One region of the Metabacillus mesotrionivorans genome, then DNA from elsewhere that is predicted to be linked to it. Evidence: predicted binding sites of a transcription regulator. Region 1 holds the regulator's gene; each other region holds the start of a gene.
The links. The regulator LexA, encoded in region 1, represses DNA repair genes until DNA is damaged. The targets are predictions, from matches to a motif close to CGAACATATGTTCG.
Positions count from the first base shown of each region.

Region 1 (6,127 bases):
ATACAGCGTATGTTCAGGGCGGATTAACGTATTCGCATGTGAAAATTGCCATCTGTTCTGCACTTGATCATCTTCTGGATAAGAATTTAATTCATCTGTAAACCAATATAAATACAAATGTCATTTTTCCTAACATAGTGTTGACACATTATATGACATGGAATATAATATGATTAAGTTAAGAAAAGGAGGGAATACAATGGGTGATACGATTCGACGCTCGATGCCCTTATTCCCGATCGGAATTGTCATGCAGCTGACAGAGCTCTCTGCCAGACAAATTCGATATTATGAAGAAAACGGCTTGATTTTCCCTGCAAGAACTGAAGGGAACAGACGCCTATTTTCATTTAATGACGTAGATACGCTTCTTGAAATAAGAAGCCTTATCGAACAAGGCATTAACATGGCCGGCATCAAGCAGATTTTTTCTTCTAAGGATAAAAGGATGGAACGCGAGGAAGAAGGCCAGCCTAAAAAAGTGGAAAAACCGGATCTGACCGACGCTGAACTCAGAAAGCTTCTGAAAGCTGAACTGATGCAGGCCGGAAGGTTTCAGAGATCATCACTCAGACAGGGTGACATGTCTAGATTTTTCCATTAATTAACGCAGCTTCACTTAAATTTCACAATAAATATTACTTAGTATTGTTAGGAGAGGATTTTCACAATGGCAAAGTATTCGAGAGAAGATATTGTACGCTTAGTACAAGAAGAAAACGTAAAATACATCAGACTGCAGTTCACGGACATCCTTGGAACAATCAAAAACGTAGAAATTCCTGCAAGCCAGCTTGAAAAAGCACTTGACAACAAATGCATGTTTGACGGATCTTCAATTGAAGGATTTGTCCGCATCGAAGAATCTGACATGTATCTGTATCCTGATCTTGATACGTTTGTTATTTTCCCTTGGACATCTGAAAAAGGCAAAGTTGCACGTTTCATCTGCGACATCTACAGCCCTGACGGAACACCATTTGATGGAGATCCGCGCAACAACTTAAGACGCATGCTGAAAGAAATGGAAGACCTTGGATTCACTGACTTCAACCTTGGGCCTGAGCCTGAATTCTTCCTTTTCAAGCTTGACGAAAAAGGAGAACCTACTCTTGAGCTTAACGATCACGGCGGCTACTTCGACCTTGCTCCAACTGACCTTGGAGAAAACTGCAGACGCGACATCGTGCTTGAGCTTGAAGAAATGGGCTTTGAAATTGAAGCATCCCACCATGAGGTAGCTCCCGGCCAGCATGAAATTGACTTTAAATATGCAGGCGCAGTAAAAGCTTGTGATGATATCCAAACGTTCAAACTTGTCGTTAAAACAATTGCGCGCAAACACGGATTGCATGCTACATTCATGCCAAAACCGCTGTTTGGAGTAAATGGATCTGGAATGCACATGAACCTCTCTCTTTTCAAAGACGGAGTGAACTCATTCTATGACAAAAACAGTGAACTTGAGCTGAGCGAAACAGCTAGACATTTCATCGCCGGCGTCATCAAGCATGCTCCAAACTTCACAGCTGTTACGAATCCGACAGTTAACTCATATAAGCGTCTAGTACCTGGCTACGAGGCACCATGCTATGTTGCCTGGTCTGCACAAAACAGAAGCCCGCTTATCCGTATCCCTGCTTCACGCGGACTAAGCACACGCGTAGAAGTGCGCAGTGTTGACCCTTCTGCAAACCCGTACCTTGCAATGAGCGTATTGCTTGCTGCTGGTCTTGACGGCATTAAAAACAAACTTGCTGCTCCAAAACCGATTGACCGCAACATCTATGTCATGACGAAAGAAGAGCGCGTTGAGAATGGAATCGTAGATCTTCCTGCAACTCTTGCACAGGCTCTTGATCTTCTGAAAACAGACGAAGTGATCATCAACGCACTTGGCGAGCATTTGTTTGAGCATTTTGTGGAAGCGAAAGAAATTGAATGGGATATGTTCCGCACCCAAGTTCACCCATGGGAACGCGAGCAGTACATGTCTCAATACTAAGAATCACATTCAAAAACCTCAGCTGTTTGCTGAGGTTTTTTTGCTTATTTTTAGTCAATCCCGTCTGATTTTCTCTTCTGTAAATAATCCTTCAGCAGTCTCATAATAGCTATTGCGGCAAGCACTGAGCCAACTGCAATTCCTGATAAAGCAACCACCAGTGAAATGTATTCAAACACAGAGTAATCTGCAAGCTTGTTCCAGCTTATGCTGCCTTTCCAGTCCTCAATGACAAGGTTCATGCCATAGATTCCGGAAATAACCGTATAAGTAGTAAGGATCAGCAGCAGGGAATTATGGCGTTTGCTGGCCAGCTTCTCCTGATTTTGATAAAGACTGTCCATCGTATTCTTCACTTCTTTATAGAGGGTCTCAATTTTAAACCGGTCTTTCATCATGACAGAAAGCTCCTGTCCTTCCGTTCTGCTGCTGATTTCTGAAAAGATATACTTAGCCGTGAAATTAGCAATCGAGCGAATCAGACCTTCCATTTTATCCTGTTTCCGGTCAATGTAGAGCTGTGAATAGCTGTATGAAAGTTTTAAAAGGACAATTTTATAGAAAAGATGCAGGATGAGATTGTAATAGAGCTGACCGACCATTTCTTCCGCGGTCACGTTCTCCTGACCCACATCATTCGTAATTTTAGTGAATGTATGATCACTCACAACGTGAAAACTGCCTGGGGACCACCTGTCGTAAATGTGATCTTGAATATACTGGCTGATATAAGCAGGATTGCTTGCGGACATATACGGTTTGCCATTTTGATCATAACCATTTATGTGCCCTGTGCGAAACAAGGTTTCAGGTGATATTTCTGCGTCCTTTTCTGTCAAAAGATAACTGCTGACAAACATTCTCTCGTCAATAAAGTAGGGAAGGCTTCCAAGATAGGTTGACTGACTGTTTTCACTCTTCTCTATATATGGGACAACAGAGGGGCACAGCTCTTCAAAGATAAAATCCTGAATCTTTTCATAAGTGCCTTGTCCTGAATGGAGAACAGTTCCTTTTTCTTCTGTAATAAACGGTTCAAGAACTCTGAAGTGATCCATAAAATCAAGTGCATCGCTCAGTGTCAATGTTTTGCTGTCAGATGTAAGCTCCGTCCTGATTGTAATCATTCCAACAGAAAATGGGCAAATATACAGATCGATAGAGTGGATAGTGAAAGAATATTCATTTACAGCTGTACGAAGCGTGCATTTTTTGTCAAAGGATTTGGAGTATCTGTTAATAGCCTTATCCTTATGCTGATCTGGAAAGAGAATCTGTTCTATGTACGGCATAAAATAATGCTTCAGCCGTTTATGGGGAAGGCTCGTTTTCTCTCCGTAAAATTTGTTCTGCTGAGCGCTGCTGTTAATGCTGAAAAATTCAAATCCGCTTGCCTTAAGTTCATCAGTCAGCTGGGAGATGCAGTCCTTGTCCCATGAAAAAGGAAAAATAAACTGGGCATTTGCCCGCAGAATAGCAGGTTCTTTAGTCATAGGCACCCTCTCATCTTTTTTTCATTATTATCTTCCCCTGAGAGAAGGCTGTAAAACAGGCAAATAAAAAAACTTTGCCTGTAAAAGCAAAGTTTTCAGTGTATGTTTCTATAAACTCCAACAACTTTTCCCAAGATAACGACATGTCTGAGAATGATCGGTTCAAGTGTTGAGTTCTCCGGCTGAAGACGCACATAATCTTTTTCTTTGAAAAAACGTTTGACAGTTGCCTCATCATCCTCTGTCATGGCAACAACGATATCCCCGTTGTTTGCAGTGTTCTGCTGCTTGACAATGACCATGTCCCCATCAAGAATGCCGGCTTCAATCATACTGTCTCCCATAATCTCAAGCATGAAGATCTGATCATCGGATGCGGCGAACGTATCTGGAAGAGGAAAATATTCCTCGACGTTTTCAATGGCTGTGATCGGGGAACCGGCTGTAACTTTCCCGATTACAGGAACGTTAATCACACTTGAACGCGGAATCATCGCTGTCTCGTCCTCTAATATTTCAATCGCTCTAGGCTTTGTCGGATCCCGTCTGATCAATCCTTTGCTTTCAAGCCTGGCAAGATGGCCGTGCACAGTGGAGCTGGAAGCAAGGCCCACTGCTTCGCCGATCTCGCGGACTGATGGCGGATATCCTTTCTTTTGTACTTCAAGTTTTATAAAAGTGAGGATATCCTGCTGCCTCTTTGAAAGTTTTGTCATTTTATCCACCTCGCGTCCTGTAATTTATGTTGATTATAGCATGTTTTTCCTGCGCATACAAACATAAGTTCGAAAAACGGCGTTGACAGAAACGTTTGTTCGCATTATACTGAAAGTATCAAATATGCGAACAAACATTCTATTAAGGTGGGGATTGGGTTGAAAGGTTCATTATCTTACGTTATTTCTTTCTTTGCAGTTGTCATTGTAGCTGTCTTTGCATTATCATACACAGGTGAAAAAGAAAACCTTGATCATTATGTATCCATTGAAATAGCAGAAGGTGACAGCATCTGGAGCCTTGCAGATCAATATGAGGAGCATCACCGCATGTCCAAGACCGATTTCGTTGAATGGGTGCAGGACAAAAACGGACTGCCGACAGCTGTGATCAAGACAGGAGATTCTGTGGTTCTTCCTATTGATAAACAAACCTACCATGACGGGACACAGCTTGCATCAAGAAAATAGGGAAGTGAGAACACTGAACGCAATCATCTACTGCAGAGTCAGCACAAGAAAAGAAGAACAGGAGACATCACTCGCCAGGCAAAAAGAAGAACTTTTGGCCCTTTCAGCAGCGCACGGCATGAATGTGGCAAAGGTTATTGAGGAGCAGGCGAGCGGATATGAGGTTGAAAGAGAAGGTATTTTTGAAATATTTGACTGCATAAAGGAACAGAAAATTGACGCCATTGTTATTCAGGATGAGACAAGACTGGGGAGAGGGAATGCCCGCATCGCCCTTATTCATTTTTTCGCAAAAGAAGGCATTACGATATATACGGCCACGCAGAATGGAAAGCTTTTTTTGTCTGAAGCAGATTCTATGGTTCTGGAAATTGTAAGCATTGTTGAAGAATATCAGCGGAAGATCCATAATCTGAAAATTAAACGCGGCATGCAGCGGGCGGTTGAAAAAGGGTATAAACCTCAAAGGAATCTTACTAACAGAGATAAAGGGAGCGGCAGAGAGAAGAAGGAAGTGCCTGTCAGCGAGATTATCAGGCTTAAACAGAATAAACTGACATTCTCAGAGATTGCGGCTACGTTAAGAGGGTTTGGATACGAGGTTTCTAAAGCGACAGTACATAGAAGATATCAAGAGCACATGAAAGAGGAACAGGTCTAATCTGTTGTTTTTTGCCCCCGTATTTAGTACGATAGCATAGTAAATCGTATTAGGTAAAGGAGCTGCAGTCATGCTGCCAAAAGAAAAGATGGCAAGAATCAATACCTTATCCAGAAAATCAAAAACGTCCGGTCTTTCTCCGGAGGAAAAACAGGAACAGCAATCACTTAGACAGGAATATCTCAAGGCATTCCGGGGTTCTATGAAAAATACATTAAAAGGCGTTACAGTACTGGATCCAAACGGAAATGATGTAACACCTGAAAAATTAAAAGAAGAGCGCAGACGCGATCTTCATTAATCACCGGAATACGTCAATTTTTGATGTATTCCTTTTCATTTTGCACATAATACATTAGAATAGGTTCTTACACTTCTCATTTTTGCAATTCCCATGCGAAATGGTTGTATGAATAGGCCAGTAAAGCTATGATAAAAAAGTAGAATGTTATTTCTGAAAGGATGATCAATTAATGTCACATTCAATTCAAGACTTATCAATTGCTACCATTCGAACACTGTCGATTGATGCGATTGAAAAAGCAAAATCAGGACATCCTGGAATGCCTATGGGGGCAGCTCCAATGGCGTATTCGCTCTGGACGCAATTTATGAATCACAATCCTAAAAATCCTGAATGGTTCAACCGCGACCGCTTTGTCTTATCTGCAGGTCACGGATCTATGCTGCTGTACAGCCTTCTTCATTTATCAGGCTATGACTTGACGATGGATGATCTTAAAGAATTCAGACAATGGGGAAGCAAAACACCGGGACACCC
Region 1 is NZ_JBQMFF010000002.1:116,857-122,983, forward strand. It holds gene ACTSEZ_RS05470 (methionine gamma-lyase family protein) at 1-101, shown strand, start outside; gene ACTSEZ_RS05475 (MerR family transcriptional regulator) at 200-604, shown strand; gene glnA (type I glutamate--ammonia ligase) at 671-2,005, shown strand; gene ACTSEZ_RS05485 (magnesium transporter CorA family protein) at 2,056-3,498, opposite strand; gene lexA (transcriptional repressor LexA) at 3,594-4,214, opposite strand; gene yneA (cell division suppressor protein YneA) at 4,374-4,685, shown strand; gene ACTSEZ_RS05500 (YneB family resolvase-like protein) at 4,699-5,346, shown strand; gene ACTSEZ_RS05505 (DUF896 domain-containing protein) at 5,417-5,647, shown strand; gene tkt (transketolase) at 5,820-6,127, shown strand, end outside.

Region 2 (6,127 bases), on a different contig from region 1:
GTGCCATCAAAACGGAATATCTTTGGATTGATGGTTCCTATCCCGGAGATGTGTGCCATCAAAACGGAAAATCTTTGGATTGATGGTTCCTATCCCGGAGATAAGTGCCACCAAACTGGAAAATCTTTGGATTGATGGTTCCTATCTCCGAGATAAGTGCCACCAAACTGGAAAACCTTTGGATTGATGGTTTCTATCCCGGAGATAAGTGCCATCAAATACAAAAAACCACCGCTTGATGGTTCCATCTTAAAGTGTTTTTGTATCATAAAGCCCGGCGCAAAAAGAATATCCCCTATCATAAAAAAACAGCCCCCGCCTTATAAGGCATGGGGGCTGCAGTTATGCTTTCGCAACGGCTTCTTTTTCTTTTAATGCTTTTTTCATCCGTTCGCGGTCGCGTTCGAGGATCGGTTTTAAATATTTGCCCGTATAGGAGCCTTTTACTTTTACTACTTCTTCCGGTGTGCCTGAAGCAACGATCTGGCCTCCGTGATCTCCGCCTTCAGGGCCGAGGTCGATGAGATAGTCTGCTGCTTTGATGACATCCAGGTTATGTTCAATGACCAGCACCGTATCGCCATTTTCAACGAGACGCTGAAGGACTTTCAGAAGACGTGAGATGTCATCTACATGAAGGCCTGTTGTCGGCTCATCCAAAATGTAAAGAGAGCGTCCAGTTGAACGGCGGTGAAGCTCAGAAGCAAGCTTCACGCGCTGCGCTTCTCCTCCGGACAGGGTGGTTGCCGGCTGTCCGAGTGTGATATAGCCAAGCCCGACATCGTAAATGGTTTGAAGCTTGCGCTTGATTTTCGGGATATTTTCGAAGAAGGATACAGCATCCTCAACCGTCATTTCCAGAATATCCGCGATGTTTTTGTCTTTGTATTTGACTTCAAGTGTTTCTCGGTTATAGCGTTTCCCGTGGCATACTTCGCACGGCACATACACATCAGGAAGGAAGTGCATCTCGATTTTGATAATTCCGTCACCGCGGCACGCTTCGCAGCGTCCGCCTTTTACGTTGAAGCTGAAACGCCCTTTTTTGTAGCCGCGCACTTTCGCTTCATTTGTCGTCGCAAATACATCTCGGATATCGTCAAACACTCCCGTATAAGTGGCAGGGTTTGACCTCGGCGTGCGGCCGATCGGAGACTGGTCAATGTCGATGACCTTATCAAGCTCTTCAATTCCTTTGATTTCCTTATGCTCACCGGGCTTCGTTTTGGCACCGTTCAGTTTTTGGGCAAGGGACTTGTGGAGAATTTCATTCACAAGTGTACTTTTTCCTGACCCGGAAACGCCTGTTACGGCAACAAAAGTTCCCAAAGGGAATTTAGTTGTGACGTTCTTCAGGTTGTTTTCGCTTGCCCCTTTAATCTCAATATATCTTCCGTCAGGTTTGCGGCGCTCAACCGGCAGAGGAATGAATTTTTTACCCGACAGATATTGTCCCGTCAATGAATTCTTGTCATTCATGACGTACTCCGGCGTGCCTTCGGAAATGATCTGCCCGCCGTGGACACCTGCGCCAGGTCCTATATCAATCAAGTAATCCGCTGCAATCATTGTATCTTCATCATGCTCGACGACTATGAGCGTATTTCCGATATCCCTCATGCTTTGAAGTGTCTGAATCAGCCTATCATTATCCCGCTGATGAAGGCCGATCGACGGCTCATCCAGAATGTACAGAACACCCGTCAGTCTGGAGCCAATTTGCGTGGCAAGCCTGATCCGCTGGGCCTCACCGCCTGAAAGAGTACCGGCAGCACGGCTGAGCGATAGATAGTCCAGTCCTACATTGTTCAGGAATCCAAGCCTCTCCTCAAGTTCCCTGAGGATCAGTCTTGCAATCTGCATTTCTTTCTCAGTTAAATTCAGGCTTTCAAAGAAAGCGATGGCTTCATGAACCGAAAGAGCTGTGACCTTTCCGATATGATTTCCGTCAACAAGTACTGCAAGACTTTCTTTTTTTAGTCTGTGTCCTTTACATTTAGGGCATGCCTGCTGAGCCATGTATTTCTCCATTTGCTCGCGGATGTAATCAGAGCTTGTCTCTTTGTAGCGGCGTTCCACATTCCGGATGACCCCTTCAAACTGAATGTAGTTTTCGCGCACCTGTCCAAAGTCATTTTCATAGCGGAAGTAGATTTCATCACTGCCGCTGCCGTAAAGAACTTTATCTAAAAGGTGTGCCGGTATATCCCTGACCGGAATATCCATCGGAACACCGTAATGATTACACACTGCTTCAAGCAGCTGCGGATAGTACTGCGAACTTGTCGGCTCCCACGGCGCTAGCGCATGCTGTTTTAAAGACAGGTCTTTATTCGGCATGACTAGATCAACGTCCACCTCAAGCTTTGTGCCAAGTCCGTCGCATTCATTGCAGGCGCCAAACGGGCTGTTGAATGAAAACATTCTCGGCTCAAGCTCGCCAATTGAAAAACCGCAGATCGGACAGGCGTGATGTTCGCTGAACAAAAGCTCTTCTTCACCGATGACATCAATCACAACTCTGCCTTCCCCGAGACCGAGGGCAGATTCAAGAGAATCAGCCAAACGGGCTGAAATCCCTTCTTTTATCACAATCCGGTCAATCACAACTTCAATCGTGTGCTTTTTGTTTTTCTCAAGACTGATCTCATCGCCGACTTCCATCATTTCCCCGTCGACCCGGACGCGCACGTAGCCCTGCTTTTTAATGTCTTCAAACACCTTCGCATGTGTTCCTTTTCTTCCAGAAACAACAGGTGCAAGCACCTGCAGCTTTGTCCGCTCAGGATATTCAAGGATCCGGTCCACCATCTGCTCGATCGTTTGGGACGAGATTTCAATATCGTGGTTTGGGCAAGTTGGTCTGCCGATGCGCGCAAACAAAAGTCTCAGATAATCATAAATTTCCGTGACAGTCCCTACTGTAGAACGGGGATTCCGGCTTGTTGTTTTCTGGTCAATTGAAATAGCAGGTGACAGGCCTTCAATCGAATCAACGTCCGGTTTATCCATTTGCCCAAGAAACTGGCGGGCATAGGCAGAGAGCGATTCAACATATCTCCGCTGCCCTTCCGCATAAATCGTATCAAATGCAAGCGACGATTTTCCTGAGCCCGATAAGCCTGTCAGAACAACGAGCTTATCCCGCGGAATCGTCACATCTATGTTTTTTAAATTGTGAGCGCGCGCACCTTTCACACTAATTTTATCGAGTGCCATCTAGTTTCATCCTTCCGCTTTAAGCTCTAGTATCAGATCGCGAAGTTCGGCAGCACGCTCGAAGTTGAGCCCTTTAGCCGCTTCTTTCATCTCTGATTCCATTTGCTGTATGACTTTTTCGCGCTCTTTTTTAGACAGCTTGCCGAGTTTCGGAAGAGCTGATTCCAGTTCTTCCGCATCTTCAGGGGCAATAACAGCGCGAATCGTCTCGGCAATTTTTTTCTGGATTGTTTTCGGCTCTATGCCGTGTTTTTCATTGAAAGCCTTCTGTGTTTCACGCCGGCGTTTTGTTTCATTTATGGCAATTTCCATGGAATTTGTCATTTTATCGGCATACATAATAACGTGTCCGTTTGAGTTCCGGGCAGCACGTCCGATTGTCTGAATCAGCGAGCGTTCCGATCTCAGGAAGCCTTCTTTATCCGCATCAAGGATGGCGACAAGAGACACTTCCGGAATGTCGAGTCCTTCCCTGAGGAGGTTGATTCCGATTAGAACATCAAATTTCCCGAGGCGCAGCTCCCTGATAATCTCGATTCGCTCGAGTGTTTTGATTTCAGAATGAAGGTAGTTAACCTTGATGCCGATGTCTTTCAAATAATCCGTCAGATCCTCGGACATTTTCTTTGTAAGGGTCGTAACGAGGACGCGCTCGTTGCGCTCTATTCTGGCATGAATCTCCCCGATGAGGTCATCAATCTGACCCTGAATCGGCCTGACATCAATCGTCGGATCAAGAAGCCCTGTCGGACGGATAATCTGCTGCACCATTTCAGGTGTATGATCAAGCTCGTACGGTCCTGGAGTTGCAGATACAAACAGGATGTTATTGATATGCTCTTCAAACTCGCCGAACTGAAGAGGACGGTTGTCTTTGGCAGACGGCAGACGGAAACCGTGATCGACAAGCACCTGCTTTCTCGCCTGGTCCCCGTTGAACATCCCTCTGATCTGGGGAATCGTCACATGCGACTCATCAACAACAATCATAAAATCCTTCGGAAAGAAATCGAGAAGCGTGTAAGGAGTTGAGCCGGCCGGGCGGAGCGTCAGATGCCTTGAGTAGTTTTCGATGCCTGAGCAAAAGCCCATTTCCCGCATCATTTCAAGGTCGTATCTCGTACGCTGCTCAAGGCGCTGCGCTTCAAGCAGCTTTCCGTTTTCGTGAAGCTCTTTCAGCCGCTCTTCAAGCTCTTTTTCAATATTTCCGATTGCGACTCTCATTTTTTCTTCGCGGGTAACGAAGTGGGATGCCGGGAAAATGGAGACATGCTCTCGGTCGCCCTTGATCTCGCCGGTTAATGCATCAACCTCGCGGATGCGGTCAATTTCATCCCCGAAAAATTCAACCCGGATGCACTGTTCGTCTCTTGAAGCAGGGAAAATCTCCACAACATCCCCGCGCACCCTGAACGTTCCGCGCTTAAAATCAATATCATTGCGCTCATATTGTACATCCACAAGCTTCCGGAGAAGCTGATTGCGTTCAATGTCCATGCCCGTGCGCAAAGAAACGACCAGGTCGCGGTATTCTTCAGGAGAACCGAGGCCGTATATGCATGATACACTGGCAATAATAATGACATCTTTCCGTTCAAACAGCGAGGCGGTAGCGGAGTGCCTCAGTTTATCAATTTCATCATTGATGCTTGCGTCCTTTTCAATGAATGTATCCGTCTGCGGGACATAGGCCTCCGGCTGGTAATAGTCATAGTAGCTGACAAAGTATTCGACTGCATTGTTCGGAAAGAACTCTTTAAACTCGCTGTACAGCTGTCCGGCGAGGGTTTTATTATGGGCAATAATAAGCGTCGGTTTGTTCACTTCCTGGATGACGTTTGAAACGGTAAACGTCTTCCCGGTGCCTGTTGCTCCAAGAAGCGTCTGATGCTTCTTCCCTTCTTTAATGCCCTGGACGAGCTGCTTGATCGCGGCTGGCTGATCGCCTTCCGGCTTATAATTTGATACTAACTCAAAACGATCGCTCAACAGGAGGACCTCCATTCGTATGTAATCAGTATTCATATTTTACCATAATCGCAGAGAAAAACACTAAAAATACGAACGATAGTTCGTATTTTTTTTTCGACATTTTGGTTTGATTTTATCATTATCGCCTGAAAAAGCGATTTAAATGCTTATAGTTCTTATTTCAATACCTTTTTAGGACGGATGATAAACCGAAAGACAGTTTTGTTATATGAAGCCTGTTTTGCACAGCAAAAAAAACCCGCTCCCACCGGGAACAGGTTCTAATTGGTTTTTTCATTTCTCGTCCTTTTGGCCATTTTAGCTGCGTACATGAATCCTGCAATAACCGACACCGCGTCAAGAGCGATGAGCAGCCAGGAATCCATGTAGCCTTTTGTGTAGGCTGCAGCAAGCAGGGCGATTGTCAGCACCGCTGCCACGTAGTGATTATACGTCACGCGGGCAAACAGCGTGAGAATGACAAACGGCAGGACGAGAGCCAGAGCTGCTTTCAGTAACATGCGATCAGCCCCCGCTTATTTATCTGTAGCTGAATAGCTTTGATAGTCATTTTCCTGCAGAAGATCGATCAGTTGAATGTCTTTATGGTTTTCACTGAAATGCCTGAAGGTAAATTCGTTCTCAAACAGAACGGCATACTGGTCGTTGCGGTCGCGGACAAGAAGGCTTCTTGAATCAAAGAAGCGCTTTTCAAACTTGTCGTTCCCGATCCATCTTGGAATGCGGTCGCCCATCGGCACGAATTCGATTTCGACGTTATATTCCGCTCTCATGCGGTATTCGAACACTTCATATTGCAGCTGTCCGACTGCACCGAGAATAATGTCGTCGGTAGAATCCTGGCGGAAGTACTGAATCGCGCCTTCCTGAACAAGCTGTTCAATTCCTTTGCGGAACTGCTTTGCTTTCATGACGT
Region 2 is NZ_JBQMFF010000003.1:428,288-434,414, forward strand. It holds gene ACTSEZ_RS12105 (hypothetical protein) at 90-302, opposite strand; gene uvrA (excinuclease ABC subunit UvrA) at 343-3,219, opposite strand; gene uvrB (excinuclease ABC subunit UvrB) at 3,226-5,208, opposite strand; gene ACTSEZ_RS12120 (DUF2198 family protein) at 5,472-5,711, opposite strand; gene ACTSEZ_RS12125 (peptide chain release factor 3) at 5,727-6,127, opposite strand, start outside.
Region 2: uvrB (excinuclease ABC subunit UvrB) is a predicted target of LexA. The motif match lies at 5,281-5,294, and genes of this name have one in related genera.

Region 3 (6,127 bases), on a different contig from region 1:
TGCTTCCCTGCATCAGGAACAGCTGCTCCAGACACCGATTTCCCGCGAGTTCATCGAAAGAGCGACACCGGTTGTCTGGCTGGGAGAGGCGGTTCCGGGCAGTTGGGTCACGATGGCCACGAACCCGTCTCCCAAGGAATTTCTCAATCGGAACAATCAGCTGCTGCTGGCAGAACAGGCAAGATTTCATATCCGGGAAAATGGACAATCATTAGCGGAGTTTGCAAAGGTGGAGGCTCAGTTAGAATCGGCAATTGAGTTCTATCAATCGTATTTTAAGAATGGGAAAGCTTACCGGACATGGTTTGGCAAACCCGGGGGAGCGAAGCTGGAAGGTTTTATAAATGGAATGGGAGGCTCTTTTTACGGATCTCCACGTCTCCAAAGCGTTGTTCACTCGGACTTTTTCCCTTTTGCAACACGTACGCATATGGGGAGGATTAAAGAAAAACTCAGTTTGCTCGGTTCTGACTTTTCGCGGGAGTTTATGCAGAAAAAGCTCGAGTTTTTGAGACCCGGCATGGTCATTCTTCTAGGAAGAGAACACTGCGCTCAGTTTGAAAGGGTCGAACCAGGGATTACATTTGATCCGCCGAAAACGATTGAATTGTATCCAAGCGCACACTATCAGCTTGGCTTTCATCAGAGGCTTGGCATTCCGATTGTCGGCCTTCATTTTAAACCGTCCGAACAATTTCTGGGGCTCGGCGGGAGACAGGATATAAACGGCCAGAGTCATGGGAAATACGGGACAAAGACGGCCTTGAACGAGATTGGTAGGGAAATTGCATTGAATTTAAAATCCTTTACAAACGGATGAAGTAAGGTCCGCAAACAGCAAAGCAAAAAACCAGTCTGGAAATCAAACTGGTTTTTTTCTCATTATAGCTCTTCCATCTTTAAGAATTGAGGAAGCTGATCAATCCGCGGTTAAATTCCTCGGCATGGGTAGCGTTGAATCCATGAGGAGCGCCTTCAATTACAACAAGCTGACTTCCTGGAATCATTTCGTGGGTACGCTTGCCGCTCACTTCGAACGGGACCGTTCCGTCTGAGTCTCCATGAAGAATCAGCGTTGGGATTTTTATTTTCTCAAGATCGCCCCGGAAGTCGGTTTTAGCGAACGCTGCGATGCAGTCAAGGGTTCCTTTAGGAGAGGCCATTGCTGCAATGTCCCGGTTATAAAGACGGAATGGCTCGCTGACAAGGTCTGTCTTGTCCCCGGCTGCAAAGAAATTGTGCGTGAACGTATCAAGAAACGCAATCCGGTCGCCCTTTACACCGTTTTGGAATTCTTCAATTGCACCATCATCCAGACCTCCATCCGGGTTATCCGAAGCCTTGTACAAATAAGGAGGAACGGCAGCAGCGAACACCGCTTTGCTCACGCGTTCTGTTCCATATGTGCTGATATAGCGCGCTACTTCTCCGCCGCCCATTGAAAATCCGACAAGTGTGGCTTCACGGAGATCTAAATGCTCAAGCAATCTGTGCAGGTCGGCTGCGAATGTATCATAATCATAGCCGCTGTAGGGCTGAGAGGATTTTCCAAACCCCCTGCGGTCATATGTAATCACCCTGTAGCCGGCGTCAATGAGAGCGGGCACCTGGCTTTCCCATGACCGTCCGCTCAGCGGCCATCCGTGAATGAGTACAACCGGTTTTCCTTCTCCATGATCTTCATAGTAAATTTCAATTGGAGCATCGTTTTCATTGCCAACTTTTAGCATCGCCAAATTAATCCCTCCAAACAAAATGTGAATGACACATAAGGACTGAGAAAAGACAGCTCATGTCATCCTTTAGATGTCTGATACCCGGATCTTTTTTAGTTCAATCTTTTAAATGTTTTTTAAAAGAAAATAGAGCATTTGCTGTTTTCATTCAGTTGCGTATAATGCAGCAGGAAGTCTAAACTTGTCCGGATCTTGAGATGAAGGAAAGAAAGTTCACATCCGTTCACTTAAGGAAGCAGATAACATTCTTCATAAAACAGAAAAAGGTGAATTTGAGCAAGCTCAAATTCACCTTTTTCATTATTCGGAGCTAGTTATGATCTTAGCCTCTTTTAAATGAGCAGTCTCAATTCTGCATATTCTTTTGCCAGTTTAAAAAACAGCGGTTTGTCATTTCGGTCTAAGGACTCATCGATCTTTTCCTGAAGGAGGGACAGTTTCCGGGTCAACACAGCTTCATCCAACACCATTTGAATGTAAATATCAAGTACGGTCTCCTGTTTCTTTTCCATCTTGAGCGTGTTACGGGACTTCATGATCTCGGTATACGTTTTCCTGTTTTTCAAGAAAGATCACCCCTGATGCCTTTTTTTAATTATATGGATAAAGGGCCTAGAAATCAACTAAATATTTAAAATTTTTAGAAAACTTATTTCGCCAAATTTTGCACGTTTTTCCTTTTTGAAAGTAAGCATCTTATTTGCAAGGGGAATTTCTGTTAGTAGAAGCTGAATTGCAATTATGTAAAAATATTGTAAAAATGTAGAAAAACAGAGGGGGATTGTGCTAGATTAAAAGTAGTTCTTTACTCCTATTAAAATAGAGGTGATAGCGATGGAAAATAAGTTTATGAAGGACTACATAGCAAACCGGTTCACGATGGCCATTCTTCCTGATCCGCATATGGGAAAGCTTTATTCCAGGGTGATTGAGACGGAGAAAGAGATTGCAGTTAAGCTCAGCCCCCAGGAGATTGTAAGCAAGAGCTGCATGTACTTCGGCAGCAGCTATGAAGGAAGAAAGGCGGGGACACGGGACCTTATGGGAATTACACATAAGCCGCCGATTGTCATTGACCCCGGCAACTATATGTTCTTTTTTCCTACACTGGCCTCAACCAGGAGTCAGTGCGCCTGGATATCGCACGCTCATATCCAGCATTATACGGCTTCGGATTTTGACAATACAGAAGTGGTGTTTACGAACGGACTGATTGAAACCATACCGGTTTCCTCTTCGTCATTTGAAAATCAGCTTTACAGAACAGCTCAGCTGCGGACCATTATTACGGCAAGAATTGAAGAGGAGCACCGCAAAATGAATATGCTGATGTTTCCGAAGGAAAAGCAGACAAATTTCATTTACGAACAGATTATCCGTGAACTCAACAAACATTAATCAGGCTTTTACCGCTTTAAACAAATATTCTTCCATCAGCTCGCATACCTTATTGCGTATTCTCGGATTAAAATAGTTGTGCTGCTCTTCGTAGCCTCTGAAGATAAAGGAATACATCGTAAATGCTTCATCCCTTTTCACTTCACTTACTTTGATGCTGTTTTTTTTCAGCTCGCGGCGCACTGCAGCAAGGTCTTTCTGTGCAAGCTTCAGTGATTCCTCCACGAGGTTCAAATAGGGCTGCTGCAGCTTGAATGGACTTTTTTCAATGATTAACAGATCCCTGCTGAAGATGGAGATGGTCATGGGGAGGTAGATGGACATCTCAATGGCATCTCGCAGGTCTGAGGGAATTCTTGTCATCGCAAAAACCTCGCTTTAACATGATAAAAGGAACGTATGTTCGGTTTTATTTTACTTTATCAGTATACGAAATGCAAGCTGCTTTTATGCAGGCAGTTCCTGAAAAAATGCTCAATGTTTAAAGTCTTTGCACAAACGTGTAGAATATGAGCATAGAGAAAGATAGAAGGAGCTTGCAGGATGGAACTTCAGGCAATACTGGATTATTTTACAATTGAAAGAATGATGGAATTCTTTAAGGATTACAGATCGTTTGGGCCGCTGCTTGGCATTGGGCTTCCTTTGCTCGAGGCATTTCTTCCCTTTTTGCCTCTGGTCGTGTTTATTGTGGCGAATGCCAATTCGTACGGGTTATGGTTCGGCTTCTTGTATTCCTGGATTGGAAGCTGTCTAGGGGCGCTCATCCTGTTTTTTCTTGTAAGAAAGTACGGGCAGGAGCGGTTTTTCAGATTTATAAGCCGTCATCAATCGGTGCAGAAAATGATGGGCTGGATTGAGAGACATGGTTTCGGACCTTTGTTTATCCTGCTGTGCTTTCCGTTTACACCGTCTGCTGCCGTCAATGTGGTGGCCGGCCTGTCGAAGGTCAGCATCTGGCAGTTCAGTCTTGCTGTGATGTCCGGGAAGTTCGTGATGATTTTCCTGGTCAGCTTTATTGGGTATGACCTGCGTGCAATCATCACGCAGCCTGAAAGAACGCTCATCGCTGCGGTTGTGATTTTTCTGCTCTGGCTGATCGGCAAGCAGGTGGAAAAGCGCCTGAATGTCAGAATGCTTGAGAGGAAACGAGGCCATTAATATTTTTACGGAGGAGTAAAGATGAGAAAAAGATACTGGTTTTTGTCTGCCGTCATCACCTTTTTACTCATACTTACTATAAAAAATCTGCTGTTCGTCGACTACAGGGTTGAAGGGGTTTCGATGCAGCCTACTCTGACCGCGGGGCACCTTCTGTCTATTAATAAAGTAAACCACCGGCTTTTTGACCTGAAACGCTTTGATATTGTTGTGTTTCAGCCGCAAGGGGAAAAAGAGGCCTACATCAAGAGGATTATCGGCCTTCCCGGAGATGAGCTGGAGTATAAGAACGACAAGCTGTATATCAACGGGAAAGCGGTGAAAGAACCCTATTTAAATCCGGTCAAAAAAGAGTTAAGCATGGGAAAGCTGACCGGCAATTTTACGCTTGAGGAGATTACGGGCAAAAAAACGATTCCTGAAGGCTGTCTTTTCGTTATGGGTGACAACCGTCTTGCAAGCAGGGACAGCAGACAGTTTGGACTGATCAGTACAGATCATGTGATTGGCAAGGCTTCAAAAGAATAGGGAAGACCCCAGTAAAAGTGCACGATTATGATCATGCACTTTTTTTCTGTTTCAGGCATAAATTTTTGGGGGATTACCCGATGACTTTCAGGCTGTATGTTTTTCTTTCAGCCTGTATTCCGCGTCTTCTGCAGATTTCCTGTACTCTTTTATTGAGATCCATGCAAGAAACAAACTCAAGCCTGAGCAGAAGGTGAGGAATGCCGTTCCTGTTTCTATTAAAAGATAAGCTGACAGCGGACCTAATGCTGCTCCAAGGTCTGTAGCTATAGAATATTTTGTTATGATAGCAGTCTTTTGCTTTATACCGGAAGCAGCATCAGAAAACAATGCATCGGTTAACGTTGTAATAATGGTTGAGCAAATGAGAAGAAGAACGATGATCAATGCCCAAATGAAAAATGAAACCTGGTAATTGATAAGCGGAAATAAAAAGCCTGTCAGGAGTAATGCAAGGAACAGGAGTGGATGCCTGCCCAATTTGCCATCAGAAACATGTCCAATCAGCGGGGCGAGAAATGGTTCCCATATCCATCTCAGGCCAAGGAGCAGGCCGGATGCTGCTCCTGAAGCCACCACTGCTCCATCTGCTAAGGTTACATGCATTCCATAGTGCCTGGACAGGTAATAGCTTACAATTGAAGCAAATACGCCCTGGAGAAGAAACGCCGCGATAAAGCCCCTGATGAGAGATAGCCTGACGCTATTTTTCTTAAAAACGGTCACTTCGCCATTATCTGCTTTTCCTTTAGTCAGCTGTGAAACTGAAGGAATCGTTAGCAGAAAGACCAATGGAACAGAGAGGAGGCAAGCTGCTGCAAACACAAGACAAGTTTGTTTCATCCCGATCTGATAGCACAGCAAACCTCCAAAAATCATTCCGGCCAGGCTCCCCAGCCGATATGTGCCATTAAAGATTCCCATTATTTTTCCTTTGTTTGACCTGGAGGATAATTGAACCACAAGCAATTGTCCGGAAAGACGGAGCAACGCCCAGGCAAATCCCCATATACACCGGAGAACAAACCAGCAAAGAAAGCCGTTCAGTGAGAAAAAACCGATATTTGTCAAAATGGTTAAAAATATCGCGAGCAGCAGAGTATGCTGCAGCTTTAGGGATTTTATCAAAAAAGCAGCAAACGGATTGAGGGGAATGCGTATGAAGCGGTTAATCGACAGCAGAATTCCAGCCTCTATGAGTGAAGACAATCCCGCTTCTTTAAAATAAAGGGGCAAAGCTATATAAAACATAGAGTCAGCGAGCAAGCAAATGCCTGTAATTAGAGCTGTTAAAATAATGGTTG
Region 3 is NZ_JBQMFF010000001.1:20,103-26,229, forward strand. It holds gene ACTSEZ_RS00080 (hypothetical protein) at 1-820, shown strand, start outside; gene ACTSEZ_RS00085 (alpha/beta fold hydrolase) at 900-1,736, opposite strand; gene ACTSEZ_RS00090 (IDEAL domain-containing protein) at 2,069-2,302, opposite strand; gene ACTSEZ_RS00095 (competence protein ComK) at 2,571-3,134, shown strand; gene ACTSEZ_RS00100 (YhjD family protein) at 3,135-3,497, opposite strand; gene ACTSEZ_RS00105 (TVP38/TMEM64 family protein) at 3,678-4,295, shown strand; gene lepB (signal peptidase I) at 4,317-4,823, shown strand; gene ACTSEZ_RS00115 (MFS transporter) at 4,911-6,127, opposite strand, start outside.
Region 3: ACTSEZ_RS00100 (YhjD family protein) is a predicted target of LexA. The motif match lies at 3,527-3,540, and genes of this name have one in related genera.